DNA from 4 places in the Saccharopolyspora sp. ASAGF58 genome. Region 1 is predicted to be linked to each of the others. Evidence: riboswitches for the same ligand, from Rfam matches in the RefSeq annotation. Region 1 holds a riboswitch; each other region holds the start of a gene.
The links. Region 1 has a riboswitch for cobalamin ahead of metE (5-methyltetrahydropteroyltriglutamate--homocysteine S-methyltransferase). Riboswitches for the same ligand answer to the same signal wherever they lie in the genome.
Positions count from the first base shown of each region.

Region 2: another riboswitch for cobalamin. It lies ahead of FDZ84_RS22125 (ABC transporter substrate-binding protein); the one in region 1 lies ahead of metE (5-methyltetrahydropteroyltriglutamate--homocysteine S-methyltransferase).
Region 3: another riboswitch for cobalamin. It lies ahead of FDZ84_RS04720 (HoxN/HupN/NixA family nickel/cobalt transporter); the one in region 1 lies ahead of metE (5-methyltetrahydropteroyltriglutamate--homocysteine S-methyltransferase).
Region 4: another riboswitch for cobalamin. It lies ahead of FDZ84_RS18020 (ribonucleoside-diphosphate reductase subunit alpha); the one in region 1 lies ahead of metE (5-methyltetrahydropteroyltriglutamate--homocysteine S-methyltransferase).

Region 1 is NZ_CP040605.1:6,876,916-6,884,516, forward strand. It holds gene FDZ84_RS32345 (hypothetical protein) at 23-217, opposite strand; gene FDZ84_RS32350 (MarR family winged helix-turn-helix transcriptional regulator) at 631-1,065, opposite strand; gene FDZ84_RS32355 (ABC transporter ATP-binding protein) at 1,150-2,931, shown strand; partial or broken gene metE (5-methyltetrahydropteroyltriglutamate--homocysteine S-methyltransferase) at 2,982-5,257, opposite strand; cobalamin riboswitch at 5,409-5,573, opposite strand; gene FDZ84_RS32365 (RNA polymerase sigma factor) at 5,905-6,402, shown strand; gene FDZ84_RS32370 (methylated-DNA--[protein]-cysteine S-methyltransferase) at 6,399-7,016, shown strand; partial or broken gene FDZ84_RS32375 (2OG-Fe(II) oxygenase) at 7,007-7,222, shown strand; gene FDZ84_RS32380 (Ada metal-binding domain-containing protein) at 7,222-7,569, shown strand.
Region 2 is NZ_CP040605.1:4,608,739-4,616,339, forward strand. It holds gene FDZ84_RS22105 (O-methyltransferase) at 9-668, shown strand; gene FDZ84_RS22110 (DUF6223 family protein) at 989-1,438, shown strand; gene FDZ84_RS22115 (triacylglycerol lipase) at 1,576-2,580, opposite strand; gene FDZ84_RS22120 (citrate/2-methylcitrate synthase) at 3,078-3,359, shown strand; cobalamin riboswitch at 3,356-3,550, shown strand; gene FDZ84_RS22125 (ABC transporter substrate-binding protein) at 3,618-4,643, shown strand; gene FDZ84_RS22130 (iron ABC transporter permease) at 4,646-5,662, shown strand; gene FDZ84_RS22135 (ABC transporter ATP-binding protein) at 5,659-6,435, shown strand; gene FDZ84_RS22140 (hypothetical protein) at 6,924-7,601, opposite strand, start outside.
Region 3 is NZ_CP040605.1:1,058,135-1,065,735, reverse strand. It holds gene cobJ (precorrin-3B C(17)-methyltransferase) at 1-175, shown strand, start outside; gene FDZ84_RS04735 (DUF362 domain-containing protein) at 165-347, shown strand; gene FDZ84_RS39925 (hypothetical protein) at 459-584, shown strand; gene FDZ84_RS04730 (pyridoxal-dependent decarboxylase) at 679-2,109, shown strand; gene FDZ84_RS04725 (DUF1876 domain-containing protein) at 2,254-2,523, opposite strand; cobalamin riboswitch at 2,983-3,107, shown strand; gene FDZ84_RS04720 (HoxN/HupN/NixA family nickel/cobalt transporter) at 3,185-4,237, shown strand; gene FDZ84_RS04715 (precorrin-8X methylmutase) at 4,234-4,914, shown strand; gene FDZ84_RS04710 (sirohydrochlorin chelatase) at 4,911-5,816, shown strand; gene cobA (uroporphyrinogen-III C-methyltransferase) at 5,797-7,005, shown strand; gene FDZ84_RS04700 (DEAD/DEAH box helicase) at 7,500-7,601, opposite strand, start outside.
Region 4 is NZ_CP040605.1:3,764,694-3,772,294, forward strand. It holds gene ilvD (dihydroxy-acid dehydratase) at 1-330, shown strand, start outside; gene FDZ84_RS18015 (ribonucleotide-diphosphate reductase subunit beta) at 783-1,859, opposite strand; gene FDZ84_RS18020 (ribonucleoside-diphosphate reductase subunit alpha) at 2,005-4,398, opposite strand; cobalamin riboswitch at 4,510-4,724, opposite strand; gene FDZ84_RS18025 (glycoside hydrolase family 3 protein) at 4,843-7,206, shown strand; gene FDZ84_RS18030 (ABC transporter substrate-binding protein) at 7,237-7,601, opposite strand, start outside.

The DNA.
Region 1 (7,601 bases):
TCAAGAATCCACTGTGGAGCACTCAGCTCCGGGGCAGCGGGATGTCCGCGCGCTCGCTGCGCCGCGGTCCGTGCTCGACGTAGTCGGCGGCGAACCGCATGCCCTCCTGGTACGCCTCGACCCGCGCGCGGCCGATCTCGGCCTCGATCTGCTCGGGGTGCAGTTCCTCGGCCAGCGAACGCACCTCCGTCAGCCGGTGGCGGGTCTCCTCATCCATGCCGGTTCCGCCTTTCCTCGTCGGTTCCCCAGATCCTCGCGGCTCCCGCCGAGTTCTGCACGATCAGGCGACCTCCGATGGCGACTGAACACGGAACGCCACTGCCACGGTCACGCGACGTGCGCACTATGGCCACCATCACGGCTCTCTCCCCTCCCCGCCATTTCGCGCAGTAACCGGCGCAGTAACCGGCGCGGTCACCGGTCGTTGACCCGGAAGTGCTGGCCTCACCAGCCTGCTCGTCGGCATCACCACGCAATCGGGCACCCGTGAAGGAACCCCGCCCGGCACGGCGGAGCGGAGCTCCGCGGTGCCGCCGGCGGTGTCAGCCGACGTAGACGTCTTCGACGTAGCGACCGTCGGCCCACGAGTCCTGTTCGGACTCGCGGGCCGTCTTGTCCGGCCGCGGCCGGTCAGCCCGTCGTCGCCGAGTCGACCTTTTCCAGCAGTTCCAGCAGGGTTTGCCGCTGTTCGGCGGTGAGCGGGGAAAACAGCTGCGCCGCCGCGCGGGCGCGGATGTCGGCCAGCCGCTTGCACATCTTCCGGCCTTCCCCGGTCAGTTCCAGCAGGGTGGAGCGGCGATTTCCGGGATCGACCTCGCGCCGCAGCAAGCCCACGTCCTCGAGGGCGTCGACGATCGGCGTCACCGCTCGCGGCACCACGTGCAGCAGTTCCGCCAGCTCCGCCATGCGCGGCGGCGTCTCACACCTGCCGAGCACGGACAGCGCACGCGCCTGCGCCGGGGTCAGCCCGAGATCCCCGGCACCGCGCCGCTGCAGGACGTGCGCGGACTTGGCGAGCCGCAGGAATAGCCCGCCGAGACGTTCTTCTTCACCACCGGCATCCACCCGGCCAGTTTAACAGAGTGACAGTAATAGTGAGCTATGGTAAATATGAAGGCGTCTCCGCATCTGCCATCACTGGAGCCGCCTATGTCAGCGCCCGAGAAAACCACTCCCCCACCCGCGCAGCTCCGCCGCATCGGCGGCCTCTTCCGCCCACACCGGAGCATGCTCCTGGTCGTCGCGCTGCTGGTCGCCGCGTCGTCCCTGGTCTCCGTCGCGTCGCCGTTCCTGCTGCGCGAGGTCCTCGACGTCGCCATCCCGCGGCAACGGCTCGGCCTGCTGACCGCACTTGTGCTCGGCATGATCGGCGTGGCCGTCGCGACCAGCGTGTTCAACGTCGCGCAGACGTACCTGTCCACCAAGGTCGGGCAGAGCGTGATGCACGGCCTGCGTTCCACGGTCTACGCCCGGCTGCAACGCATGTCGCTGGCGTTCTTCACCCGCACCCGAACCGGCGAGATCCAATCCCGCATCGCCAACGACATCGGCGGCATGCAGGCCACCGTCACGTCCACCGCCACCTCGCTGGTCTCCAACCTCACCACCGTGGTGGCCACCGTGATTGCGATGGTCGCGTTGGACTGGCGGCTGACGATCGCGTCGGTGGCCCTACTGCCGGTGTTCGTGTGGGTCAGCCGCCGGATCGGCCGGGAACGCAAGAGGATCACCGCGAAGCGGCAGCGTCAACTCGCATCGATGTCCGCCGGCGTGCAGGAATCCCTTTCCGTCAACGGAATCCTGCTGGGTCGCACAATGGGCCGGGCGCAATCTCTCACCGATGCTTTCGCCGCCGAGTCGGCCGAGCTGGCCCGGCTCGAAGTCAGTTCCAGCATGGCGGGCCGGTGGCGGATGTCGAGCATCCAGATCGTGATGACCGCGCTGCCCGCGCTGATTTACTGGGCGGCCGGCGTCACCAGCACCTTCGGCGTCCCGCTGATCACCTTGGGCACGCTGGTCGCCTTCGTAACCTTGCAGCAGGCCCTGTTCCGGCCGACGCTGTCGCTGCTGTCCACTGGTGTGGACGTGCAGAGCTCGCTGGCGCTGTTCGGCCGCATCTTCGAATACCTCGACCTGCCGATCGACATCGACGAACCGGAACGGCCGGAGCGGCTGTCGCCGATCGAGGGCGAAGTGCGGTTCGCGAACGTGTCGTTCGCCTACTCTCCCGAGAGCACCGACGGAACCCTCACCGGAATCGACGTGACCGTGCCGGCCGGCACCAGCCTCGCCGTGGTCGGCGAAACCGGGTCCGGAAAAACAACGCTCAGCTACCTGGTGCCGCGCCTCTACGACGTCACCGACGGGCAGGTGCGCATCGACGGTGTCGACGTGCGCGAGCTCGGCTTCGACACGCTCGCCGCCGCGGTCGGCGTCGTCTCCCAGGAGCCTTACCTGCTGCACGCCTCGGTGGCCGAGAACCTACGCTTCGCCAAGCCCGACGCCACCGACGAACAACTGGTCGCCGCGGCGAAGGCGGCGAAGATCCACGACCACATCGCCGAGCTGCCGGACGGCTACGACACCTTGGTCGGCGAGCGCGGATACAGGTTCTCCGGCGGGGAGAAGCAGCGGCTCGCGATCGCCCGCACGATCCTGCGCGACCCGCCGATCCTGATCCTCGACGAGGCCACCAGCGCCTTGGACACCCGGACCGAACGCGCGGTGCAGAAAGCTCTCGACGAGCTGTCCTCGGGCCGGACCACGATCACGATCGCGCACCGGTTGTCGACCGTGCGCCACGCGGACCAGATCGTGGTGCTCGACGGCGGCCAGATCGTGGAGCGCGGCACGCACGACGAACTGCTGGCCGCCGACGGCCGCTACGCGGCACTGGTCCGACGCGACGACCAACTCCCATCCGCCGCGTGAACACCTGACCGGAGTCCTGTTCGACGCACGCGCCGCCCGCGGGTCCGCCGTCAGCGCAGCTCGGCGATGGCCCCGACCATGTGTTTCAGCGCCGCCTCGACCTCGGCGTAGCCGCGGGTCTTCAGCCCGCAGTCGGGATTGACCCACAACCGCTCCGCCGGAACGGCCGCGAGCGCGGCCCGCAACAGATCCACGACCTCGGCGGTCTCGGGCACGCGCGGCGAGTGGATGTCGTAAACGCCGGGCCCGACGCCGCGACCGAAGCCGACCGCGTTGAGGTCTGCCAGCACCTCCATCCGCGAGCGGGCGGCCTCGATGCTGGTGACGTCGGCGTCCAGCGCCACGATCGCGTTGATCACATCGCCGAACTCCGAATAGCACAGGGGGTGTGGATCTGGGTGGACTCGGCGACGCCGCAGGTCGCCAGCCGGAACGACGTCACCGCCCAGTCCAGGTAGTCAGCGTGCTGTGCCGAGCGCAGGGGCAGCAGTTCGCGCAAGGCGGGCTCGTCGACCTGGACGACCCGGATGCCGGCGGCTTCCAGGTCGTTCACCTCGTCCCGGATGGCCAGCGCGACTTGCTTCGCGGTGTCCGCCAGCGGCTGGTCGTCGCGGACGAACGACCACGCCAGGATCGTCACCGGGCCGGTGAGCATGCCCTTGACCGGTTTCTCGGTCAACCGCTGGGCGTGACTCGTCCACTCGACAGTGATCGGTTTCGGGCGGGCAACGTCGCCGAAGAGGATCGGCGGCCGCACGCACCGCGATCCGTACGACTGCACCCAGCCGTTGTCGGTGCTGGCGAAGCCGTTCAGGTTCTCGGCGAAATACTGCACCATGTCGTTGCGCTCGGGTTCGCCGTGCACCAGGACGTCGAGCCCGATCTCCTCCTGCAGCCGGATGACGCGCTCGATCTCGTCCCGCATCCGCTGCCGGTAGGTCGCCTGGTCGATGCGGCCGGAGCGCAACGCGGCGCGCGCCTTGCGGACGTCCGTGGTCTGCGGGAACGAACCGATCGTCGTGGTCGGCAATGCGGGCAGGCGCAAGGACTTCTGCTGGGCGGCGCGCCTCGCCTCGTAGTCGCTGCGCTGCGAGTACTCCGGCCGCAGAGCCTGCAGCCGCGCCCGGACGCGGTGGTTGCGGACCCGGTCCGCGCTGGCGCGGTCGGCAATCGCGGCTCGTGCCTCGGCCAGCTCACCAGCCACCGCGTCGCGGCCCTCGCTCAGCGCACGGCCGAGGACGACCACCTCGCGAACCTTCTGCGCGGCGAACGCCAACCAGGACTTCACCTGCGGATCGATGGCGGCTTCCGCCGCGACGTCGTAGGGCACGTGGAGCAACGAGCACGACGTGCTGACCGCTACCTCGTCGGCCGAGCCGAGCAGCGTGGCTGCGGTTGCAAGCGCCTTGTCCAGATCGGTGCGCCAGACGTTGCGCCCGTCGACGAGCCCGGCGACCAGGGTTTTGCCGCTCAGGCCCCGAACCGTCGACACCGAAGCCACTGTGGACTTCCCGGCGACGAGATCGACGGCGAGCGCCTCGACCGGGCTGGACGCCAGCGCGCCCAGAGCCTCGCCGAGATCACCGAAGTAGCCCGCGACCAGCAGGTTCGGGCGCTCCTCCAGTTCACCGAGCCGCTGGTACGCGGCGCGCAGCGCATCGAGCTCGTCCGGCGTGCGGTCCGCAGCGAACGCTGGCTCGTCCAGCTGCACCCACTCCACACCGGCCCGGCGCAGTTCGCCCAGCAGCTCCGCGTAAGCATCGAGCAGCCCGTCGAGCCGATCCAGCGGCCGGAACGACTCGGGGGCCCCGTCGGCGGCTTTGGCCAGCAGCAGGAAGGTGAGCGGGCCGACCAGCACCGGTCGGGTGGTCACGCCCTCCGCCGCGGCCTCCCGGTACTGCTCCACCGGCGTGCGGTCGGCCAGCGAGAACCGCGTGTCCGGACCGATCTCGGGCACCAGGTAGTGGTAGTTGGTGTCGAACCACTTCGTCATCTCCAGCGGCGGCGCGGATTCCACCCCGCGCGCCATCGCGAAGTAGGTGTCCAGCGGACCCAACCCGAGCCCGGCGAAGCGCGGCGGGACCGCGCCGAAGGTGACCGCGGTGTCCAACACCTGGTCGTAGAACGAGAACGTGTTGCCCGGCACCGAATCCAGGCCCGCGTCCCGCAGCGCGCGCCACGCGTCGACGCGCAGTTCCCGCGCGACCGCACGCAGTTCCGCCTCGTCGATGCGGGACGACCAGTAGCGCTCCAACGCGCGCTTGAGTTCCCGGTTGGGGCCGATCCTGGGATAGCCGAGTACGGTAGATCCGATCTTGCTGGTCAACGCCCTCTCCTCGCGAGCTCGACGACGGATGCCCCGAGGTCTGGGAAGGCGCAGGCGAACCGGCAACGCCGCGCGGCGCGAACCGGTCGTCCGCCAGGTCCTCCCGCGAGACCCCGGACCGCGCGCACCACCGGGTGCGCGCACCGGTGGCAGGTCTTCGGACTCGCGGGCACGTCCCGGCCGACGCCGGGGTTCCTACTGGCCGTCGCTTCCCAGGCACGCATGCCCAGTGCTGTGCCCGGTCTCGGACCGGGGACGGCGTTCGTTCCCACTCACCGCTGCGGGGCAGTCCCGGATTCGCACCGGATTCCCTCTTGCCTCGCCCGCCCGCGGCCACGACTCCCGTCGCGATCCGGGTGGACGAACCACCAGCACAACGGAGGCTACCGACTGGGCAGCCGTTGGCAAGGGCCCGGGGCATGCGCGGACCGTGCCGGACGACCACCGCGCATCCGGTGACTTCCGTGGTGAACACGCCCTTCCGGCTCGCCCTCGCGCCGTCGGTGAGAGGCTCGTCACGTGGGGTCGCGACGCCCGAGCCGCGGGCCGGCGCGGCGCGCGACCGGCGGGGCCCCCGGGCGGGTGACGATCGCGGCGTGGGCCGGATCCGCATCTCACGTTCCGACGGGCCGGGCCGTCTACGGGGAGTGAAAGTGAAACCGTTCGAGCAGATCGTTGACGAGTACGGCCCGATGGTGCTGCGAGTGTGCCGGGCCGTGCTCGGACCGGCCGACGCCGAGGACGCCTGGTCCGAGACGTTCCTGGCCGCGCTGCGCGCCTACCCGGAGCTCGCCGAAGACGCGAACGTGGAGGCCTGGCTGGTCACGATCGCCCACCGCAAGGCGGTCGACGTCACCCGGGCGACGGCACGCCGACCGGTGATGGTCGAGCGCGTGCCTGAGCGGCCCAGCACCACGGGCCGCCCGGAGGACTGGGACGGAGACCTGTGGGCGGCGCTGAGCGCGCTGCCCACCAAGCAGCGCATGGCGGTGGCCTACCACTACCTGGCCGACCTGCCCTACGCCGAGATCGCCGCGATCCTCGGCGGCAGCACCGATGCCGCCCGCCGGGCCGCGGCGGACGGCATAAAGACACTGCGCACGACGTACAGACATGCCACGAGCGTGGGAGGGGAAGCGCGATGATGACGATCCACGAAAACGACGACAGGCACCTGTTCGACGCGCTCCCGGCGATCGACTTCGACGCCAGCAAGCGGCTGCACATCGAGCTGGTGAACGCGGCCAAGCGGGAAGGGCTGCTCGACGTCGCCTACCGCACGATGGACACTCCGGTCGGCGAGCTGCTGCTGGCCGGTACCGAACGCGGCCTGGTGCGGGTCGCCTTCGCCCGTCAGGGGCACGACAAAGTCCTGGCGTCGCTGGCCGCGACGATCAGCCCGCGCATCCTGCGGGCACCGGACCGGCTGGACGAGGTCGCCCGGCAGATCGAGCAGTACTTCTCCGGGCGGCGGCGCACCTTCGACCTGCCGCTGGACTGGCGCCTCTCGCGCGGGTTCCGGCTCAACGTGCTGTCGCACCTGCCCGACATCGCCTACGGCCGAACCGCCAGCTACGCCGAGGTCGCCACGGTCGCAGGGAGCCCGAGGGCGGTGCGCGCGGTGGGTAGCGCGTGCGCGACGAACCCGCTGCCGGTCGTGGTGCCGTGCCACCGCGTCGTGCGCTCGGACGGCACTTCGGGCGGATACGTCGGCGGCGTGGAGGCCAAAGCAATCCTGCTGAACCTGGAGGCAGCATGAGCACGCTGGTGGAGCAGCGCTCCCGCGCCCAGTCCCGGGGCACCGCAACGCTGATCCCGCAGGGGCACGGCCTGGCGTTCACCACTCGCGACCGGCCGGTGCGCTCGGCGCGCGGCTGGTCCGCGTCTCCGGTGCGGCATGGGGTCTCGCCGGTGCGTTCCGGACGGCGCCACACGCTGGGGCTGGTCTTCCACGACGCGACCTGATGACCTACACGCTGCTCGGGGCCGACGGGCGACCGTACGTAAGCGCCGCGCCAGGTCGCCTCGGCGGATACCGGCGCGGCAGGATCTACGGGCGGCTCGACTGCCCGTCCGCGCTGCGCGCGATCGCCGACGGAGGCTACATGGCGCACCGGGTGTTCTTCGCGGACGAGGCCACCGCACGTGCGGCCGGCTACCGGCCCTGCGCGGTGTGCCTGCCCGATCGGTACCGGGAGTGGAAGAACGGCCCGCACGATCGGCACCGCCTTCGCCACCGAGGACCTGATCGCCCTCGGCGAGTGGGAACCTTCGACGGGCTGCGCGGCGCAACCCGTGACGGCGGCACCTGAGAAGTGGTCCGCACCATGCTCCTGCACCGCAC
Region 2 (7,601 bases), 2.3 Mb from region 1:
TTTCCCTGATGACCACGCCTAAGAGCCTGCAGGTCACGTCCGAGCTATATCAATACATTCTCGACCACAGCGCCCCGGCCGATCCGGTGCTCGACGATCTCGCAACCGACACCCTCTCCGTCGTGCCCGACACAGCGCACATGATGGTCCCTCGTGACGAAGCTGCCTTCCTCACGTTTCTCGTCCGGCTCACCGGCGCACGCACCGTGGTGGAAGTTGGCACATTCACGGGCTCCTCCACCATCGCCCTAGCCCGTGGACTGCCGGAACAGGGACGGTTGATCACGTGCGACATCAGCACCGAGTGCGTCGACCTGGCGCGGCAATATTTCCGCCGCGCCGGGCTCTCCGAGCGGATCGAAGCCCGCGTCGGCCCAGCCCTGGAAACGTTGCGGACACTGCCGACAGAACCGCATATCGACCTGGTCTTCATCGACGCTGACAAGCCCAGCTACATCGACTACTGGAACGAGCTCGTTCCCCGCGTACGCCCCGGCGGACTCCTGATCGTCGACAACACCCTGTTCTCCGGGGCAGTTATCGAACCCACGTCAGGCACCAAGGCCCATGCAATAGACGCCTTCAACCGGTACGCGGCGGCCGACTCGCGCGTCGAGATCGTCATGCTGCACCTAGCCGACGGTATCTCCCTCGCTCGCCGTCTTTGACCCAGATGCCACTGGCGGTGCCGTCTGCCGACCGGCGGCCAGCAGGGCCGCCGCCACGCCGGCGGCGATCACCCAGTCCCTGACGCCGATCCGTCCGCCGCTCATGCGTGAACCCTAGCCAGCTGTTCGCGCGGGCGACTCCCGCGCACAGATGATCGGGCGCCTACCGCACCCGCGGTAGTTTCGCGGTTCCTGCGGCATCCGCAGCAGCCGGCTACGGCACCGGCGGCAGCACGAAATTGCCTGCGTCCGCACAACGACCGGCGGTGGGTCCAGCGGACATGATCAGCGATGTCCAGTCGTGGGAGAAGGAGCACCTCATGTCCGTCCGTCGCATGTTTGCCACCGCCGCAGTCGCACTGCTCGGAGGTTTCGCGCTTGCCACACCGGCGGCCGCGCATGCCTTAGCCCAGCCGTCCGCGCCCCTTGTTTACGGCTGGACCCCCGACCGAGTCTGGGCCACTTCGGCGGCGCTACTGGCGGGGGTTGGCGTGGTCATCGGCGGGCTGGCTCGGGCTCGGTCCGCGGGTCGTATCGGCAACGGCACCGGGAAAAGGGGGGCCATCGTGGCCCTGGTGGCGGGGCTGATCGCCGTGGTCAACGGCGGGCTGGTGGCGGTCACCGCCGACGGCGGCCCCGGCACCGGCAATGGAATCGTCGGGGGCTACCTGGCCCTGGTGCTGGGGCTGGTCGCCATGGTCCTTGGCGGGCTGGCTCGGGCCAGCTCCCGCCGCACCGCTGACCGGTCAAATCCGAGTGTTCAGGCCTGATCGTCGTACCGGTGAGCCAACGGGCGTGCATCGCAACGATGCGATCCAGGCCGCAGCGGGAGTGTGACCGTGGTGCGGAAATCGGGCCCGCACCACGGTCGGTTGTAACCGCGGTCGGTCGTCACCGCGGTCGGTCGTCATCGCGGTAGGTCGTCGCCCTTGTAGGTGACTGCCTTGAAGGCCACCTTCAGTGGGGACCAGCCGTTCTCGGTGGTGTAGGGGCCGCCGTCCGCCCCGTGGTGCCAGTAGCGGAGGCAGTAACCGCCCGCACCGGTCAGCTGCCGGAGGTTGGCGTGGCTGACGTTCGGGTCCGAGCATTCGTCGACGCCGTTGTCGTTCAGATCCTCGTCGTAACCGTACTTCTGGTGCGCGAAGTAGCCCTTGTCGATGCCGGAGTAGTACGACACGGTTTCGTCTTCCAGCGAGCTGACGAGGCTCCAGTCGATCCCGGCGGCCCACGGATCGTCCAAGCCGCGGTCGTTGCGGCCGGGCGCGGACTCGTGCAGCTTGTCGATGAAACCCGACCCGCCTTCGCCCGCCGGGGTCATTTGGTTCCACTGCCGGGTGCACTTGTCGTCGGGATCCGCATCGGGATTGCGGCACCCGTTGATCAGCCCCTGGTGCGGGGTGCCGAGCGTGACTATGTCCTCCACCGCCACTCTGGGTGGGAAGCCGCTCCAGCCCTCGCGGGTGCCGAGCACCGCGACGCGGGTGATCAGGCCGCCCATCGAGTGCGCGACGATGTCGACCTCCTCACCCTTGCTGGTGTACTCCGCGTAGATGTAGTTGGCGAAGTCCTTGGCGATTTCCTGGATGGGCCGCTCGCGGTCGGCCTGACCGTCGCCGATCACGTCATCGCAGAATGCCCGGTCGCCCTCGTAGTAGCCGATCGTCCGCATCGAGGAACGATCCCGGCCGCCCGCTTCCTGGTAGTATTCGAGGGCTTTGTCCCAGGTCGACCCGTTGCAGTTGGTGGGGGGATCCGGGTTGTAGCCGTGCACCAGCAGCATCGTCTTCTGTTCCGCGGCCGGCCCGATCTCACGACCGTCCAGTCCGGACGCCTGCACCGTCGCCGGTGCGCTGAGGGCGAGCCCCGCGGCGGCGATCGTGGCGACCGCCCCGCGCCATCGTCGGTTGATCATCAAGCACACTCCCGTCGGTCGGGTTTCGACGCGGGGCCCCTGGCAGCACCCCGCGTCCGGCCGACATCGCGAGCCGCTCGCACCGCACAGCCCCAGAGGGCTGGTCGCCCTCGGCATCGACACCCCCGGCCAGCGGACGCCTGATGTCGGTCCCGCCGACACTAGGCAAACCGACTCGACATTCGTGGGAGAACGCGACGGGTTAGCTCCCCTGGAGCAGCCGGTTGGCCCGCTCGGCGGACATGACGCTGGAGCAGCAACCCGCACCCTGCTGCGGCTGGCAATGCACGCCGCGGAGACCGGCTTGGCCACCATCGCCGAGCGCGGCGGCGCGATCTGGTCGACCGGATGCAGGACCTTCCCCCTCCAGAACCCTTTCCCGGATAAACCCCGAATCATTCGACCGTTCCGAATTCCGCAGCGGGGACAATCATGCCCACCTGCAGCAAGAAGGTCCACAAGGGACTGCCCGGGGTCGTCGCCGGGATTACATCTCCATGGTCAACCCGGACAGCAACTGGCTGACCTACCGCGGCCACCCGGTCGAGGACCTGGCCACCCGATGCTCGTTCGAGGAGGTCGCCCAGCTGCTCTGGCACGGAATTGCCCACCGTCGCGGAACTCGCCGGGGCAGAACGCGTTCGCGGGCGGCGCCACCATGTGGATGGAGGTATATCCGATCGCCCGGGAAACACGCCCGACGCTCGGCACCACGGCAGCCGCACGCGGCGCGACCGTGCGAGATCTCTCACATCGGTCGCGCAACGTCGGGCGGTTAGGGTGTGAGCGAATCAGTCGTACCCGGTGTACGGGTCAGGGAATCCGGTCGGAATCCGGAGCTGACGCGCAGCGGTAGGGGTGATGGACGGGGCGGCCCACGAGCGGGCCGGACCACTGGGCACCCGCCTGGGAAGGTTCTCCGTCCAGCAGAACCCGAGCCCGAAGACCTGCTGGTTCCCGGTCGGCGCAGGTCCAGCGCGCCAACCGGTCGGCGAATTGGCGGCTCCGCGTACGAGCCCGAGCTAAGGATGCGGACGATGCTGTTCCCCGCGCGGTTTCGCGCGTCTCGGCCAGGGCACCAGACCCTGTTCGCAGGCGTGCTGGCCATTGCCCTCTGCGGCTGTTCGGCGCCCCCGGCCGACGAGCGCGCCGGTGGCGAACCCGTCTCGATGCGCAACTGCGGTCAGGACGTCGTCGTCGAAGCGCCGCCGCAACGAGCTGTCAGCCTCAACCAGAGCACGACCGAGATCATGCTCTCCCTGGGGTTGCAGGACCGGATGGTCGGCACCGCGACCTGGACCGACCCAGTCGCACCGCACCTCGCCGCCGCGAACGAGCAGGTGCCCCGGCTGGCGGAGAACGCCCCGTCGTTCGAGAGCGTGCTCGCGACTGAGCCGGACATCGTCCTCGGCGCCTACCAAGCGGTCTTCACCGACTCGATGGTCGCCTCCCGCGAACGCTTCGAAGAGCTGGGCGTACCAACCTACCTCTCGCCCAGCAACTGCCTCCCGGAGGAAGCGCCGCTGGGCGAGCCGACCGAACTGGCGGACATCTACCGCGAGGTCCAAGAGATCGCCACGATCTTCGGGGTGCAGGACCGCGGTGCGGCGCTGGTCGCCGACATGTGCGCACGGGTCGCTGCTGCGCAGGCGCGTGTCGCGGATCTGCCCTCCCGGCAAGAGCAATCGGTGCTGTTCTGGTTCGCGCGAACCGAAGCGCCTTACGTGGCAGGTAGAACCGGATCCCCGGGGATCATGACGCGCGCGCTGGGAGTGCGCAACGCCTACGACGACGTCGCGTCGATGTGGCCGCAGGTCGGTTGGGAGGACGTACTCAGCCGCAACCCGACGCTGCTCGTGCTGGGCGACCTCACCCGGGATCAGGAAGGCGACGGCCTCCAGTCCAAGATCAACTTTCTGCGCACCGATCCCGCAGTGTCCCAATTGGACGTCGTGCGCGGCGAGAACTGGATCCCCATGTCCGGCACCGCGTTGAACACCAGCATGCGAACCGTGGACGGGATCGAGGCGCTCGCCGACAAGCTCGTCGCCGTGGAGCGGTAGTGGTGCGTCAGGTCCGCGCCGCCTGGCTGGTCGGCGGCGCCCTGCCGGTGCTCGTGGTGTCGATCGCCTTCGTGATCACCATCGGGCCTGCCGACATCTCGGTCGCAGAGGTCGCCGAAGTGGTCCGCGCCAAGCTGGGACTGGGCACCACCGGCGTTTCCCGGATCACGCAGGGAATCGTGTGGGAGTTGCGCCTGCCGCGGGCGCTGCTGGCCGCGATCTGTGGCGCGGGGCTGGGCGTGTGCGGGGCGGTCCTGCAGTCGATGTTGCGGAATCCGCTGGCGGATCCCTTCCTGCTGGGGATTTCGGCGGGAGCGTCCACCGGCGCGGTGGCGATCGCGGTGCTCGGGGTCGGTGCCGGGACGATCGGGCTGGCTGCCGGGGCGTTCGGCGGTGCCATGGTCGCGTTCGCGCTCGTGATGGGGCTGTCGGCGTTGGCAGGCGGCGGGACCAGCCGGGTGATCCTCGCCGGTGTCGCCGGCAGCCAGCTGTTCTCGGCGCTGACCTCCTACATCGTGATGACCTCCGCCGACGCCCAGCAGACCCAGGGCGTGCTGTTCTGGCTCCTCGGTTCGCTCGCCGGAGCGCGGTGGGACGACGTCGCGCTGGCCGGCATCGTTTGCGCGGTGGGGCTGTTGCTCTGCCAGTCGCAGGCCGGCTCGCTCGACGCGTTCGCCTTCGGTCGCGATTCCGCCGCTTCGCTGGGCATCTCGGTGGCGCGAGTTCGCGGGCTGCTGCTGGTGGGAACCGCGCTGCTGACCGCGACGCTGGTGGCCACCTCGGGTGCTATCGGTTTCGTCGGGCTCGTGCTCCCGCAAGCCGCCCGGTTCCTGGTAGGTACCCGACACCGCGCCCTGCTGCCGACCACCGCAGTGCTCGGCGCGGTCCTGCTGGTCTGGGTCGATGCACTGGCCGGAACCGTGGCCGCGCCGCAGGAAGTGCCCGTCGGTGTCGTCACGGCGCTGGTCGGAGTGCCCGCCTTCGCGTTCCTGTTGATCCGGAGGAGAGGCATGCCATGAGCCTGCGCGCCCTGGACGTGTCGTGGTCACGCGGTGGCGCGGCAATCGTGAACGGGATACGCGTTGAGGTCGAACCCGGCTCGACCCTCGGATTGCTGGGCCCCAACGGATCTGGGAAGTCCTCGCTGCTGCGGTTGCTCGCCGGTCTGCGCCAACCGTCCTCGGGGAGGGTCCTCGTCGACGACGTGGACATCACGGGCATCGGCCGCCGCGCCCTCGCCCGCCGGATCGCCCTGGTCGACCAGGAATCCACCACCGAGCTCGACATCACCGTCACCGAAGTGGTTTCCCTCGGTCGCACGCCGCACCGCAGTTCGTGGGGCACCGCACGGGACACCGACGCGGAGGCAGTGCGTCGGGCACTCATGCACGCTGACCTCGAAGCGCTGGCCGACCGGCGTTGGCACACCCTTTCCGGCGGCGAACGCCAACGCGTCCAGATCGCCCGCGCGCTCGCGCAGCAGCCAACGGAACTGCTGTTGGACGAGCCGACCAACCACCTCGACATCGCCCACCAGTTCGCGCTCCTGGAATTGGTCCGCCGACTGCCGGTGACAGCGGTAGTGGCGCTGCACGACCTGAACCTGGCCGCAACCTTCTGCGACGGGCTGGTCGTCCTCCAGCGCGGTGCGGTCGTAGCGGCGGGCAGCCCCGCCGAAGTCCTCACCGAGGACCTGGTCCGAACGGTCTACGGCGTGGAATGCGCCATCACCAAGCCGAATCCGGAAGGCCCACCGCACATCCGATTCACCGGCACGGCCACACACGCGTGATCCCGCGGGCCCCGGAAGCCGTCGCCACGGGCGAGAGCGACAGCTATCGCCGAACTTTGCGGTGCACGCAGGCCGCACGTCCTGCAGGGCCGCGATGATGACCGCAATGTGTGCTGGACCGGGTCGCTACGACCGGTGGCCTGCTAGGGAAGCCATTTCTGTCGCCATTTCAGGCGCCGTGATTCATCAGCCATGCGGCTTCTCGCGTGTGGCACCGTGGCCGCGCCAAGCGGTAGCTTCCATCGCTGCCAGTTCTGCGTCCGATCCTGTACCGCGCCCCGTATTCCCGCTGACTCGGCAATCGAGGTTCCCGGCCAGCCGGTGCTGCCGACCGGGAGCACCGCATGCCCGACGAACCTGCGGCCGATGCCAGGTCGGTGTCGGCGTTGGAGCGCCGCCGCCTGGAATCGGTGGCGCACCAGCAGCGGGCGGAGTCACTCATACCGAACCGGACCCGGCCAGCTGAGGCGTTGGGCTCACCCCAGGTGCTACGGGCGGGTGAAGGCCTTGCGGATGGGGCCGCCGCGAACGTGCTGTTGAGCACCTGCTGCTGTTGGCTTGCTGGTTCGCCTGCGCTGGTCGTGGGCCCGGATGGCTTTGCGCAGCACCCGCCACAGGTCTGAGACTTCTTGGCTGGCTTCGAGGTCGGCGCCGCTGGCCACGTACTGCGCCATGGCCAATGTGGTGCCGCTGAACTCGTGTCCGCCGACGCCGCCGTAGTGCTTCAGGGCGGCCAGCGCTGCCATCGTCCGCGAGTCCCGCAGCCGGGCCCGGGTCACCTGCGCCGCTTCGGGCCCGATGGCCTCGGGCTCCATCTCCACCAGCGACCGCAGCCACTGGATCAACCCGGCGTCGGTGGCGGTCAGGAACTCGACACCCTCGATCAACCGCTCGTGCAAAATGGCCTTTTGGGTTGCGCGCACGGGGCCGTCCTCGCCGCGGAGCCGTGGTGCCGCCGGCCCGATCTCGTACAGCGCGTCCAAGGACTGCTCGGCTTTGGACTCGGCCCGGATCTCGTTCAACCGTTCCAGCGCTCGATGAGCGCGCCGTCGCGCGTCGGTGGCACGGGCCTGCTGCAGGGCTTCCAGCTGTACCTGTGATGCCGACTTGCGTTTTTCCCGCACGTCGTAGGCACCGAGCGCGGCTTGCCGTGCGTCCCATTCCTC
Region 3 (7,601 bases), 2.2 Mb from region 1:
CCGCCAGGCCAGCCGTGCCGGGCAGCGGGTGTGGTGCGCCCCGATCGGCGAATTCGACCCGGCCGAGGTGGACATGTTCACCACGGTGCTCGTCGGCTCCTCGCAGTCCAGCGTGGTCGGTGGTCGGATGGTGACGCCCCGGGGCTACCGGTGGATGGCGGCGGATGCCCGCTGACCCGCTGGTGATCTCGACGGCCTGCACGGCGTGCGGGGCCTGCCTCCTGACCTGCCCGGTGCACGCCCTCCGCCCGGCCCGGGGCCGCCCGGTGGTCCTGGCGGACCGCTGCACGGCCTGCGGGGAATGCGTCGAGATCTGCCCGGCGGATGCCATCGACCTGCTCCGCTGATCGCGTTCGTTGGTTCGTTTAGGCGAGATCGCTTTCGAACAGCCGGGCCGCCATCGCCGGATTCGGCTGGACGACCTGTTGGCGTACCGCGAGCGCGCTCGACGTGCCCGCGTGGCAGGGTTGGCTGAAGCGGCAGGGCTGGACGAAAAGGTCCGGGTGTCCGAGGCGGCGGGCCACTATGGCCTCCCGACCGACGCGCGTGTCGGGCGGTTGTCCGAATCGGAGCAGGAAGACTGAGCCAAGACGGATGATTCGCCCTCCTCTGCCGCGGCTTCTTCGTCCCTGGCTTCGGGTGCGGGGGCGTGCTTAGCTGGCTGTGATGAGTGGCCACATGTCGCCGGAGGAGTTCCGGGCGTTCGGTCGGCAGGTCGTCGACTGGATCGCCGACTACTACGCCGGTGTCGAGAAGCATCCGGTTCGGTCGCAGGTGCGGCCCGGTGAGGTCCGGTCGCAGCTCCCGGCGCATCCGCCCGAGCAGGGCGAGCCGTTCGAGCGGGTGCTGAGCGACCTCGACGCGGTGCTGATGCCGGGCGTGACGCACTGGCAGCACCCGAACTTCTTCGCCTACTTCCCGGCCAACGCCACCGGCCCGTCGATCCTCGGTGACCTGCTCTCCAGCGGGCTCGGCGTGCAGGGCATGGTCTGGGCGACCAGTCCCGCGTGCACCGAGCTGGAGACTGTGGTCGTGGACTGGATGGCCGAGCTGCTGGGCCTTCCCGAGCACTTCCGGACCGATGCCGTCGGCGGCGGGGTGATCCAGGACTCCGCCTCCAGCGCTGCGCTGGTCGCCTGCCTAGCGGCGTTGCAGCGGGTCAGCGACGGCCAGGTCGCGAGCCGGGGCATCACCCGGCGCCACATGCTCTATGTCTCCACGCACACCCATTCGTCCCTGGAGCGCGCGGCGCGGATGGTCGGCATCGGCGCGGACAACGTCCGGATCGTCGACGTCGACCCGGACTCGCTCGGCATGGACCCGAAGCACCTCGACGCCCTGATCGCCGAGGACCTCGCCGCCGGCGCGGTGCCCACACTCGTGTGCGCGACGATCGGCACCACCTCGACGACCGCGATCGATCCGGTCCGTGAGGTCGGCGACGTGTGCCGGGCGCGTGGGGTCTGGCTGCACGTGGACGCGGCGTACGCGGGTGTTGCCGCGGTGTGCCCGGAGCTGCGCTGGATCAACGACGGCGTCGCCGAGTTCGCCGATTCCTACTGCACCAACGCGCACAAGTGGCTGTTGACCAACTTCGACTGCAGCCTGCTGTGGATGGCCGACCGGCGGCCCATGATCGACGCGCTGTCGATCCTGCCCGAGTACCTGCGCAACCCGGCGACCGCGTCCGGTGAGGTGATCGACTACCGGGACTGGCAGGTGCCGCTGGGTCGCCGGTTCCGGGCGTTGAAGCTGTGGTCGGTGCTGCGCTGGTACGGCGCGGAAGGGCTGCGCGAGCACATCCGCACCACCGTCGGCCTCGCCCAGGAGTTCGCTGGCTGGGTCCGCGACGACCCACGCTTCGAGCTGCTGGAGCCGCACCCGCTGGGCCTGGTCTGCTTCCGGCCGCTGTTCCCCGAACTATCCACAGAGGACGCTGGTGATCGGGTCCACCGGCTGATGGAATCGCTGAACGAGTCGGGGGAGCTGTACCTGACCCACACCAAGGTGGGCGGCGGGACGCTGCTGCGGCTCGCGGTCGGTTCGCCGCAGACCGAGCGGCGTCACGTGCTGGCGGCCTGGAAGCGGATCCAGGAGGCGGTGGGCTGACCTGCCCGCGAGCAGCGCATAGCCGATCGGCACGAACACGTGCGTCGGCGCGGGCCAGCCACCCGCGATCGCGGCACTCGTGATCGCGCTGCGGACGACGTGAAGGGCGCCCCCGGACCGCCGAAGGTGCCCTTCACCTGTGCGTCAGGCGGGCAGGTGCACGCGGCGGTGCAGGCGGTCGCCGATGTCCTGCGCCGCGTTGTCCAGTAGCTTGTGCGCCAGCTCGAACAGGGCGCGGGCGATCGCGATCTCGTCGCCGATCTGCGGTACCTCCGGGTCGTCCGGGTGGCGCCGCGCCGTGCCGTGGCCGTGCAGCGCCTGACCGCCCGGAGTGGTGAAACCGACGTCGGCGGTGGTCTTCGCGCCCGCCTCCACGACCTGCAGGTTCAACGTGATGGTGTGGGTCTCGTTCATGGTCGCCTGCTTCCTACTCGTTGCTGTTACTTGTTCGAGCAGGACATTTCGCTCTCCGCCGTACCACTGGTGCACGGCTGGAGTCCAGGCTGGGCAGTCTCAGCCGATCGGCCATCGTTCCGCGAGCTGCGGTGATGGCTACGTCCCGATCTTTTGCCAGGGACCCCGAACGAACGGTTCACCAGCCTTGGCTGATACGTGTGATCCTTGGGTCCTGAACGGGCCGTTGCCGGGAGCATCCCGACGCCTGGCAGCCTACTCGATCTCTCCCGTTTTTGATCAGATAAGCCCAGGAAAACCGGGCTCTCAAGGTCGCCGTAGCCCAAGCATGCGCTGGCCGACCGGAACGGCGAAAGAGTCGAATTCACCCATTTGGGTATCCGCTGGCCGGATCGGTGATCGACCTCACGGGGTTTGACCTTGGGTGGTGGGCAAGGAAAGATACGGCCGCCGACAGTGCAGGAACCCGGTGCGAATCCGGGACGGTCCCGCCACTGTGACCGGGGAGTGGGCCCCACTCGTTGCCACGGCTGCCAGCAGCTGGAAGGCAGGGGAACCGCGTCGATCCGGGAGTCAGGAGACTGCGCGTCGGCCCCGCGTCGCGCCGCGACGCGCGGACACCGAGCCCCTCGGGCGGGAAACCCAGGAGGTCGGAGATCCCATGTCTTGGGATACCGAAGCGAGTCGGCCGCAGGCCGGTTGGGGCGCCGCCGAGCGCCGGAAAGCAGCGGTCGTACTGGCCGCCGTCGGAGTGCTCCACCTAGCGGGCTGGAGCGCCTACCTGTTGCAACAAGAATCGTTCAGCGCGGTCGGCGGGCTGGCCGCCGCCGGGACGACGGCGTACCTGCTCGGCCTGCGCCACGGGTTCGACGCGGATCACGTCGCGGTGATCGACGACGCGACGAGGCTGCTGATGCAGCGCGGCCGCCGACCGGTGTCGACCGGCATGTGGTTCGCGCTCGGGCACGCCAGCGTCGTGCTGTTCCTCGCCGCCGCGATCGCCTTCATTGCCGGACCCGCTGCGCAGCAGTGGGCCGAGCAGGCCGGAGTGCAGGTCGCCACCGTCGTGGACCTGATCGTGGTCGCCGTGCTGAGCTCGTTGGCGGTGCTCAACGCGCTGGTGCTGCGCGACGCCCTGCGGTTGCTGCGCCGCGCCCGCCGCGGCGCGGTCGACGAGGCCGAGGTCGAGCTGGTGCTGGGGCGGCGCGGCCTGCTCGCCCGGCTGCTGCGCGGGCGGATGCGCGGCGTCGGCCGCTCCTGGCACCTGTTCGGCATCGGGCTGTTGTTCGGGCTCGGCATGCAGACGGCCACCGAGATCACGGTGCTGGCCATGGTGTCGCCGACCGAACACCAGTCCGCCATCGCGGTGCTGAGCCTGCCGCTGCTGTTCGCCGCCGGAATGTGCACAGTGGACAGCGTGGACGGGATGCTGATGTCCCGCGCCTACACTTGGTCGCTGGCGCGGCCCCTGCGGCGGCTGTGGGTGAACGTGACCACCACGGCCCTGACCGTCGTGCTGGCCGCCGTGATCGCCTTCATCGTCCTCTGTGGACTGCTGGCGGAGCACGGGTTGTCGTTCCTGGACGGGATCGCGGCCGTGAGCGACCAGTTCGAACTGCTCGGCTACATCACGCTCGGGCTGTTCCTGGCGGTCTGGGGCGGGGCGGCGCTGTGGTGGCACCTCAAATCCCGGAAGGAGCCCGAAGTCGAATGAGCGGCGGTTTCGCACCAGCAGGGGAGAGCGGTGGCACTCCAGCCGGGGAGAGCGGTGGCACTCCAGCCGACCGCACCGTGCACCCGATCGAGACCGAGTCCTACCGGATCATGCGGTCCAGGGCCGATTTCGCCCACTTCCCGCCGCTGGCCAGGGCGGTCGTCGAGCGCGTCGTGCACACCACCGCCGACCCGAGCTGGACCGGCGAGGTCGTCGCCGGCGAAACTGCGTTGCGGGCCGGCCGCGCGGCGCTGCTCGACGGCGCGCCGCTGATCACCGACGTGCGCATGGTCGCGGCCGGGATCACCGCGCGCCCGGCCGAAATCGGCCTGGACCGCCCCGGTGTCGCCGAGTTCGCCGCGACCGCCGGCCTGACCCGATCCGCCGCGGGCATCCGGCTGGCCGCCGAAGAGCACCCCGACGGCGCGGTGTGGGCCATCGGCAACGCCCCGACCGCGCTGTTCGAGCTGATCCGCCTCGCCGAGACCGGCCGGCTCAGCCCGGCGCTCGTCGTCGGCGTCCCGGTCGGCTTCGTCGGCGCGGTCGACGCCAAGGCCGCGCTGCGGCGCAGCGGCCTACCGGCCGTGACCACCCTGACCGAACGCGGCGGTGCGGCCATCGCCGCCGCCGCGATCAATGCCCTCCTCTACTGGGCAGAACCTGGAGGTAACCGGTGACCGAACCGCTGCTGGTCGTGGGCCACGGCACGGTGGACGAAAGCGGTGTGACGGAGTTCCACGCCTTCCTCGACCGCCTGCGCACCCGGATGTCGGCCGCAGGCGTCGACATCGCAGGCGGGTTCATCGAGCTGTCCGCCCCCGCGGTCACCGAAGCCTGGAGCGAGCTCACCGCCCGCGGCCACCGCCGGATGGCCGCCGTGCCGCTCGTGCTCGTCGCCGCCGGGCACGGCAAGGGCGACATCCCGGCCGCGCTGGAACGCGAAGTCCGCCGCCACCCCGGCACGTCGTTCGTGTTCGGCCGCCCGCTCGGACCGCACCCGATCCTCCTGGAACTGCTCGCCGAACGGATCGAGGCCGTGGTGCCGCGCGCCGACTGGCCCGACACCGCCGTGGTGCTCGTCGGCCGCGGTTCCACCGACCCCGACGCCAACGCCGAAGTGTGCAAGGTCTCACGGCTCTTGCAGGAGACCTGCGGCTTCGACACGGTAGAAACCGCGTTCATCTCCCTGGCACCACCGGACGTCGCCGGTGGGCTGGAACGGGCTCGCAGGCTCGGGGCGAAGCGGATCGTGGTCGCCCCGTACTTCCTGTTCGACGGCGTGCTTCCGCAGCGCGTGGTCGACCAGGCACGCGAGTACGCGAGCTCCGCGCCGGACATCGACGTCCGCGTCGCCGGATACCTGGGAGACTGCGACGCCCTGGTAGATCTCGTCGTGGAGCGCTACCACGAGGCCCTGCACGGCGACATCCGGATGAACTGCGACACCTGCGCCTACCGGGTGCTGCTGCCGGGGTTCGAGGACAAATTGGGCGCACCGCAGACACCGCACCACCACCCCGACGATCCGACCGGACACGGTCACGGACACGGACACGCACATGGCCACACAACCCGATAAGCACTACCTCGCCGGACTCGACCTCACCGGGCGCCGAGTCGTCGTGATCGGCGCGGGCACCGTCGCGCAGCGGCGACTACCCCGGCTGATCAGCGCCGGAGCAACGGTCGAGGTGATCGCCCCGGGGGCGACCCCGGCGGTGGAGGCCCTGGCCGACGCCGGGGAGATCACCTGGAGCCGGCGCGGGTACCGCGACGGCGACCTCGACGGAGCCTGGTACGCGGTGGCAGCCGCGTCCGACGACGCGGTGAACGCCGCGGTCGGCGCGGAAGCGCAGCGGCGCCGCGTGTTCTGCGTGCGGTCGGACCGCGCGACCGAAGGGAGCGCGGTGACGCCCGCAGTGGCGGAGCACGACGGGCTGCTGCTCGGAGTGCTCGCCGGCGGCAAGCCGCGGCGGAGTGCGGCGGTGCGCGACGCGCTGCTGGAGGCGCTGCAGGCGGGAGTCGCCGACGAGCACGCCGAGCCGCCGGAGCCGGGCGTGGCGCTGGTCGGCGGCGGCCCGGGGGCGCCGGACCTGATCACGGTGCGCGGGCGCCGCCTGCTGGCCAAGGCGGACATGGTGATCACCGATCACCTCGCGCCGCGGGAGCTGCTGGAGGAGTTGGGTCCGCACGTCGAGGTCGTCGACGCCTCCAAGATCCCCTACGGCCGGGCCGCAAACCAGGAGGTCATCAACAGCACGTTGATCGACAACGCGCGGGCGGGCAAGTTCGTGGTGCGCCTGAAGGGCGGCGACCCGTACGTCTTCGGTCGCGGTTTCGAGGAACTGCTGGCGTGCGCCGAAGCCGGCGTGCCGGTCACGGTCGTGCCCGGTGTGACCAGCGCCTTCGCAGCCCCGGCGGTCGCCGACGTGCCGGTGACGCATCGGGGAGTCGCCCACGAGGTGGTGGTCGTCTCGGGGCACGTCGCGCCCGACGACGAACGTTGCCTGGTGGACTGGACGGCGCTGGCGCGGCTGCGCGGCACCCTCGTGCTGCTCATGGCGGTGCAGCGCATCGAGGCCTTCGCGGACGTCTTGATCAAGAACGGCCGCCCGGCGGACACCCCGGTGGCGGTGGTCCAGGAAGGCACGACCAGCACCCAGCGCTCCCTGCGAACCACCCTCGCAGCGGTCGCCGAAGAAGTCCGGGCCCACGACATCAAGCCCCCGGCGGTGGTCGTCATCGGCCCGGTCGCAGCCCTGAAATAGGGAGCTCTCGGATCGGGTGGAGGCGGGTAGTGGTGACCAGGTGAGCGGGACGTCGGTCAGCTGAGCACGACGACTCCTGCCTGGACGTTAGCTGCGCAGGTGCGCCCCGTGAGCCTCTTGGGCTGCTATGGCAACCAACAGGCTTACGGCACTTGGCCTGCGGAAACGGGAATGCGGCCCGCTGAAGCGCCCGTTCTGGTGGTCCAGGACCGGCATCCTCTGGTTCCTCAGTGGACGGACAGTCGCATAGGCAGCTGGCTGGTCCCGCGTTGCGACCGAGCTCTTGACCGGGCTTTCGGCCACCGGCCGTAGCCGCGATGCCGCGATCGCCCGGGAGATCGAGGTCTCGCTGGCAGTCGACGTTCATCCAGGTCTACGTGACGACGCCACTCCTGAAAGAGCACTTCAAGGGAGCATGGGCGCAATCCCTCGTGGAACTGCGCCCATGCTGCCGATGTCTTGAGGTCGGCGCGGTTTCGCAGCGGACTCGGCGCCTACGTGCGGTCGCGTCGCATTCCGCCGCGGTCGTTGCGGGCGCCGTGGCCTCCCCGCCCGCTCCGGCCCGACGGGCCGTGCGCGTTGCGGCCGCCTCCGCC
Region 4 (7,601 bases), 3.1 Mb from region 1:
CTCGCCGTGACCGGCGCGATCAAGGGCGCCGGCCTCGGCAAGGACGTCCTGCTGGTCACCGATGGCCGATTCTCCGGCGGCACCACCGGGCTGTGCATCGGGCACGTCGCGCCGGAAGCGACCGATGGCGGACCTATCGCGTTGGTGCAGGACGGCGACCCGATCCGCCTCGACCTCACCAACCGCACCCTGGACCTGCTCGTCGACGGCGATGAACTCGTGCGGCGCCGCGAGCACTGGTCCCCACCGGCGCCGCTTCTCCGCAAAGGCGTGCTCGGCAAGTATGCGAAGCTGGTCGGCTCCGCGTCGGAAGGAGCGGTTTGCTCGTGATCAAGACCGCAGGCCCTGCTGGGTTGCGGCGGTGCCTGGGCCTGGAGCTGTTCCGCCTCATCCTTGCTGATCGGAGACATCGTGCCGCACCATGTGTAGGTCAGCGTGTACCGGGTGCTGGCCGGGAATAGCGGGACGAAGGACAGCGTGAACTTCGGGACACCCTTGTTGAGGGTCGTCGCGTCCGTCCCGCGGCAGCCCGGGCAGACGAGCAGCAGGCCGGCCAGCCGTTGGACGGTGCTCCGGAATCCTCAGATGATCACATTTCCCTCCCCTCAGCCGGTGTGATCATCACCCGACGTTAGGCCACGTGCCGGCGGGGCGGGGGCCTGAATGCGGCGGGTTGCTACATCGTCGACGGGTGGGAGTGATCACAATTGAAGCGAACGGCCTGTTCACTCCGCCCCTAATGGCGTGAACAGGCCGTTCGCTTCACCTGGTCGGTCGGGGAGTCAGTCCCACTGGAGGGAGCCGCCGGACTGGTATTCGATGACCCGGGTTTCGAAGAAGTTCTTCTCCTTCTTCAGGTCCATGGCCTCCGACATCCACGGGAAGGGGTTGTCGGCTTCCGGGAAGACCGGTTCCAGGCCGAGCTGGGCGCAGCGCCGGTTGGTGATGAAGTGCATGTACTGGGCGCAGAGGCCGGCGTTGATGCCGAGGATGCCGCGGGGCATCGTGTCGCGACCGTAGGCGATTTCCAGCTCACAGGCTTCGGTGAGCATCTGCCGGATCTCGGCCTGGAATTCCTCGGTCCACAGGTGCGGGTTTTCCAGCTTGATCTGGTTGATGCAGTCGATGCCGAAGTTCAGGTGGATCGATTCGTCACGCAGGATGTACTGGTACTGCTCGGCGATGCCGACCATCTTGTTCCGCCGGCCCAGCGCGAGGATCTGCGCGAACCCGGTGTAGAACCACATGCCTTCGAAGATCACGTAGAAGGCGACGAGGTCGCGGAGGAAGGCCTGGTCGGTTTCGGTGCTGCCGGTGGTGAAGTCCGGGTCTTCCAGGCTGCGCGTGTACTGCAGCGCCCAGGCGTCCTTATCGGCGATCGACGGGATCTCCCGGTACATGTTGAACAGCTCGCCCTCGTCGAGGCCGAGGCTTTCACAGATGTACTGGAAGGTGTGGGTGTGCACGGCCTCCTCGAAGGCCTGCCGCAGCAGGTACTGGCGGCATTCGGGGTTGGTGATGTGCCGGTAGACGGCGAGGACGATGTTGTTGGCCACCAGGGATTCGGCGGTGGCGAAGAAGCCGAGGTTGCGTTTGAGCAGCAGGCGTTCGTCGTCGCTGAGGCCGTCGGTGGACTTCCACAGCGCGATGTCGGCCTGCATCGAGATCTCGGTGGGCATCCAGTGGTTGTTGCAGCCCGCGAGGTACTTCTCCCAGGCCCACCCGTACTTGAGGGGGAGCAGTTGGTTGACGTCGGCACGGGCGTTGATCATCGCCTTGTCTCCGACGTCGACGCGCCCACCGGCGCGGTCGATCTCGCCGAGCCCGGCGGCCGAGGATGGGGACTGCAGGGACGTCATGCTGTGTTGCTCCAAGGGAAATCGCGCAGGTCGAGTCCGCGCGTCGAACAGGACTTGACTGGGACCCGGCCTCGGGGTGCCGCAATTTCAATGGAAATCGGCGATTCGATTTCCATTGAAATTGCGGCGTGACCCGGGTGGGGTGTTACTGGCAGGCTTCGCAGTCGGGGTCTTCGACCGAGCAAGCAGCGCCGGTGGCGGTCGGCGCCGTCGGGACGGCGTTGAGCTTGCCGTCGGTGCCGCGCAGGGTGCTCTTCTCCACGTGGGTCGCGCTCGTGGAGCGCAGGTAGTACGTGGTCTTGAGGCCCTTCCGCCAGGCGAGGCGGTAGAGCTCGTCGAGCGTTCGGCCGCTGGGCCGGGAGACGTAGAGGTTCAGCGACTGCGCCTGGTCGATCCATTTCTGCCGGCGTGCCGCCGCCTCCACCAGCCAGCGCGGCTCGATCTCGAACGCGGTGGCGTAGAGCTCCTTGAACTGCTGTGGGATCCGCTCGATCGGCAGCAGGCTGCCGTCGTGGAACTTGAGGTCGGCGATCATCGCCTCGTCCCACAGCCCGGCCTGCTTCAGGTCGGCGACCAGGTGCGGGTTGACCACGGTGAAGTCGCCGGACATGTTCGCCTTGACGTACAGGTTGCGGTAGACCGGCTCGATGGACTGGTTCACGCCGCAGATGTTGGAGATCGTGGCGGTCGGGGCGATGGCCATCACGTTGGAGTTGCGCATCCCGACGGTGCGCACCCGCTCACGCAGCGCCTCCCAGTCCAGGGTGGACGAGCGGTCCAGGTCGACGTCGCCGCCGCGGGCGTCGGCGAGCAGGTCGAGCGAGTCGATGGGCAGGACTCCCTGGTTCCACAGCGATCCGTCGAAGGACTCGTACCGACCCCGATCGGCCGCGAGCTCGCTGGACGCGGCGATCGCGTGGTAGCTGATCTGCTCCATGCTGCGGTCGGCGAACTCGACGGCGGCCTCCGACGAAACCGGGATGCGCTGCGCGAACAGCGCGTCCGCGAAGCCCATGAGGCCCAGCCCGATCGGCCGGTGCCGCAGGTTGGACCGGCGTGCCTCGGGGATCGTGTAGAAGTTGATGTCGATGACGTTGTCCAGCATTCGCACGGCGGTGCGCGTGGTGCGCTCCAGCTTCGCGGCGTCGATGCCGTCGGCGTCGACGTGCCGGGCCAGGTTGATCGACCCGAGGTTGCACACCGCCACCTCGTCGGTGCTGGTGTTCAGGGTGATCTCGGTGCACAGGTTGGAGGAGTGCACGACCCCGCTGTGCTGCTGCGGCGACCGCAGGTTGCACGGGTCCTTGAAGGTGATCCAGGGGTGGCCGGTCTCGAAGAGCATCGTCAGCATCCGCCGCCACAGCTCCACCGCGCGCACCCGGCGGAACACGCGGATCTCGCCGCGGTCGGCGGCCTGCTCGTAGGCGCGGTAGCGCTCGGCGAACGCCTTGCCGTAGAGGTCGTGCAGGTCAGGCGTCTCATCCGGGGAGAACAGCGTCCACTGCTCATCGGCCTCGACGCGGCGCAGGAACTCGTCGGGCACCCAGTTCGCGGTGTTCATGTCGTGGGTGCGGCGGCGGTCGTCGCCGGTGTTCTTGCGCAGGTCGAGGAACTCCTCGACGTCGATGTGCCAGGTCTCCAGGTATGCGCACACCGCGCCCTTGCGCCGGCCGCCCTGGTTGACCGCCACGGCGGTGTCGTTGGCGATCTTCAGGAATGGCACCACACCCTGGGACTTGCCGTTGGTGCCGTTGATGTGGGCGCCGATGCCACGCACCGGCGTCCAGTCGTTGCCCAGTCCGCCCGCGTACTTCGACAGCCGCGCGTTGTTGCTGATGGAGTGGAAGATCCCGGACAGGTCGTCGTCCACAGTGGTCAGGAAGCAGGAGGACAGCTGCGGCCGGGTGGTGCCGGCGTTGAACAGGGTCGGGGTCGAGCACATGAAGTCGAACGTCGACAGCAGGTGGTAGAACTCGATCGCCCGCGCCTCGCGGTCGTCCTCGCGCAGCGCCAGGCCCATCGCGACCCGCATGAAGAACGCCTGCGGCAGCTCGAAGCGGGCGCCGTCTTCGTGCAGGAAGTAGCGGTCGTAGAGAGTCTGCAGGCCGAGAAAGCCGAAGGTCAGGTCGCGTTCCGGCACCAGGGCGCGGCCCAGCCGGTCGAGGTCGAAGGAGCCCAGTTCCGGGTCGAGCCGCTCCAGCTCGACACCGCGGCGCACGTAGTCGGCGAAGTACGCCGGGTAGTGGTCGCGCATCTGCTCCTGGTCGGCCTCCTGCGGCTCGCCCAGGAAGCTCAGCGCCTCGCGGCGCATCCGGTCCAGCAAGAGGCGGGCCGTGACCTGCGAATAGTTCGGCTCGGTCTCGATGAGCGTGCGTGCCGCCATGACCTGGGCCAGCGAGAGCTCGTCGTCGCTGATACCGGCGTAGCCGGTGCGCCGCACCTCTTCGAGCACGGCATCGGCCGACACGCCGGGCAGTCCGGCGCAGGCGTGGTGGACCACAGTGGACACGCGGGTCCAGTCGTTGAGTGTCGCCGTCACGGGCTCTCTCCCTCGCGAGCTCGGCGGACCACGACGGCGCGCGAGGAGACACGGCGGCAGGAGCCGCTGGTCGTCCACGCGGACCCGCCCTCGAAGTCCCGGACAGCACGCTTCGCAGCGTGCACCGGCGGCAGGTCTTCGGACTCACGGGCGGCCTACTGGTCGTGGCTTCCCAGGCTGCTCGCCCAGTGCTCTACCCGCTGCCGTCAGGCAGCCGGGTCACGACGTTCGTTCCCGTTCACCGCTGCGGGGCAGTCCCGGATTCGCACCGGGTTCCCTCTTGCCTCACCGGACGCCTCCGGTGAACCACCAGCGAGCGACACACTACATGTTGGGTTCGGGGAGTGATCGGATGGGCAGATAACGGAGTGTCGTGGTCCTGGTCGACAGTGCGGGCGAGGTGGTCGAGACTTGGCGGCCGGAGGTCGGCGAAAAGGGGTAGCGGTGGACGAGGCGAAACTCCTGTCGTTGGTTTCGGAGTTGACAGCGGCAGAGAAGGCGCGGTTGCTGACCGGTGCCGACCTCTGGACCCTGCACCCGATGCCGAAGATCGGGCTGCGGTCGTTGGTGCTCTCCGACGGGCCGAACGGGGTGCGCGGCACGGCATGGGACGAGCGCGACACGTCGTTGCTGTTCCCGGTGGCGTCCGCGCTGGCGGCGACCTGGGATCGGGCGGCGGCGCGCACCGCGGGTGAGGTGTTCGGCGACGAGGCGCGCCGCAGGGGTGTGCACGTGGTGCTGGCGCCGACGATCAACGTGCACCGAAGTCCTTTCGGGGGCAGGAATTTCGAGAACTTCTCGGAGGATCCGCTGCTGATCGCCGAGATCGGTGCCGAGGTCGTCGCGGGCATCCAGTCGCGCGGGGTGGCCGCGACTCCGAAGCACTACGTCGCCAACGACAGCGAAACCGAGCGGCTGAGCTACGACGCGGTGGTCGACGAGCAGGCGCTGCGCGAGATCTACCTCAAGCCGTTCGAGCGGATCGTGGCGAAGGCTTCGCCGTGGGCGATGATGGCCGCCTACAACTCGGTGAACGGGCGCACGATGACCGAGAATTCCGCTCTGGTGAACGATGTCCTCAAGGGCGAGTGGGCGTGGGACGGGATGCTCATGTCGGACTGGTTTGCCACCCGCTCGCTGGAGGCGGCGGCGCTCGGCGGCCTCGACCTGGCCATGCCCGGCCCGAAAAGCCCGTGGAGCGACGGGAAACTCGCAGCGGCCGTGGCGCGGCGCAAGGTCCCGGAAGAAGTTCTCGACGACAAGGTCCTGCGGGTGCTGCGGTTGGCCGATCGGGTAGGTGCTTTCGAAGATTCCGAACCCGGCGGCGGGCCTTCGGGGGAGGCCAGGCCGGTCATCCGGCGGCTCGCGACGCAGGGATTCGTGTTGTTGCGCAACGAGATCGTCGATGATGCGCCGCTGCTGCCGATCGGCCCGATGGTCGCCAAGGTCGCGGTGATCGGTGAGAACGCCACCATCCCGGTGGTGCAGGGAGGCGGGTCGTCGCACGTTAGCCCGCCGCACGTGGTGACTCCGCTGGATGGATTGCGCGCGGCGCTGCCCGACGCGGATGTGGTTTACCAGCGCGGTGTGCGGCATCGGCGGTTGCTGGACGTGATCCCGCGCGAGGAGGTTGCTGACCCGGCCGGCGAGGGCACCGGTATCCGGGTCGAATACCTCGGTGACAAGGGAGAAGTCCTCGACAGCGAGCTGCGCGGAACCGAGCGGCTGATGTGGCTCGGCGGCCTGCCGCCCGGGGCGAAGGCGTTGCGGTTGCAGGGGAAGCTCCAACTCGATCTCGGCGAGCACGTGTTCGGGGTGAACGGCACCGGGCGCTTCCGCGTCGAGCTCTCCGGCCGGGAGGTGCTGGCTGCGGACGTGGTGCGCACCAACGGGATCGACGACCCGCTGGGCGGCATGCTGGAACCGCCCGAGCAGCGGTTCAACGTCGTGCTCGTCGAGTCGGACTTGGACGCCGACGGCCGGGCAAACATGACCGTCGAGTTCACCCCGCAGCGCCCCGACGCGCTGGTGGCGGTCGGGATCGGGCACCGAGCGCAGGAGTGGGACGACGCGAGCGAACTCGCCGCCGCGCTGGCGATCGCCCGCGACTCCGACGTCGCGGTCGTCGTGGTTGGCACCAACGACGAGGTCGAGACCGAGGGCCGCGATCGCGTCTCGCTGGACCTGCCGGGCGCCCAGAACGAGCTGGTACGCAAGGTTGCCGCGGTGAACCCGAACACGGTCGTGGTGGTCAACGCCGGGTCGCCGGTGCTGATGCCCTGGGCGTCCGACGTCCGCGCGGTGCTGTGGACGTGGTTCGGCAGCCAGGAGTACGGGGACGCGCTGGCCGACGTGCTGCTGGGCCGGGCAGAACCCGGCGGCAGGTTGCCGACCACCTTCCCGGCCGAACTGGGCGACGTCCCGGTGCCGCTGCCCGGCGTGCAGCCGGTGGACGGCGAACTGCACTACACCGAGGGAACCCTGGTCGGCTACCGCGCTTACCAGGATCGGGGCGTCAATCCGGCGTTCCACTTCGGACACGGGCTCGGGTACACGGCCTGGGAGTACCTGGCGGCCGTCGCCGAAGGCGAGGTCGTGCGGGTGAAGCTTCGCAACACCGGCGACCGAGCGGGACGCGAGGTCGTGCAGGTGTACACGGCGGAGCCGTTGCGGCTGGCGGGGTTCGCCGTCGCCGAGGCCGAGGCGGGAGCCGAGGTGTCGGTGGTGGTGGACGTCGAGCCGGGCGGTGAGTTCGCGGTGGGGCGCAGCGCCGGGGACCTGCGGATTCGCGCAGCGAAGAGCCCGTGAGTCCGGCGGACCCACGGGCTCTTCGCTCGGTCACTGCTGCGGGAAGGCCTTCTGCAGGTCGTCCAGGACCAGGTTGGCCGCGATGGGGCCGAGGCCGAGGAACCAGGTGTCGTCGTGCACCTCGACGGCCTTGCCGTTCTTCACGACGCCGAGCGTCGTCCACTGCACGGAGTTGACCACGTCGGCCAGCTGCTGCTTGGCGCTTTCGCCGTAGGCGGCGTAGAACAGCTGGTCGCCGTCGGCCTGGGAGATCTGCTCGCGGCTGATCTTGGTGAAGGTCTGGTCGGTCTGCTGGTTGTCGGGGCGGCCGAAGCCCGCGTCGGCCAGGATCGTGCCGATGAACGAGTCCTTGCCGTACAGGCGGATGTCGCCGGGGATGAACCGCAGCATGCTGA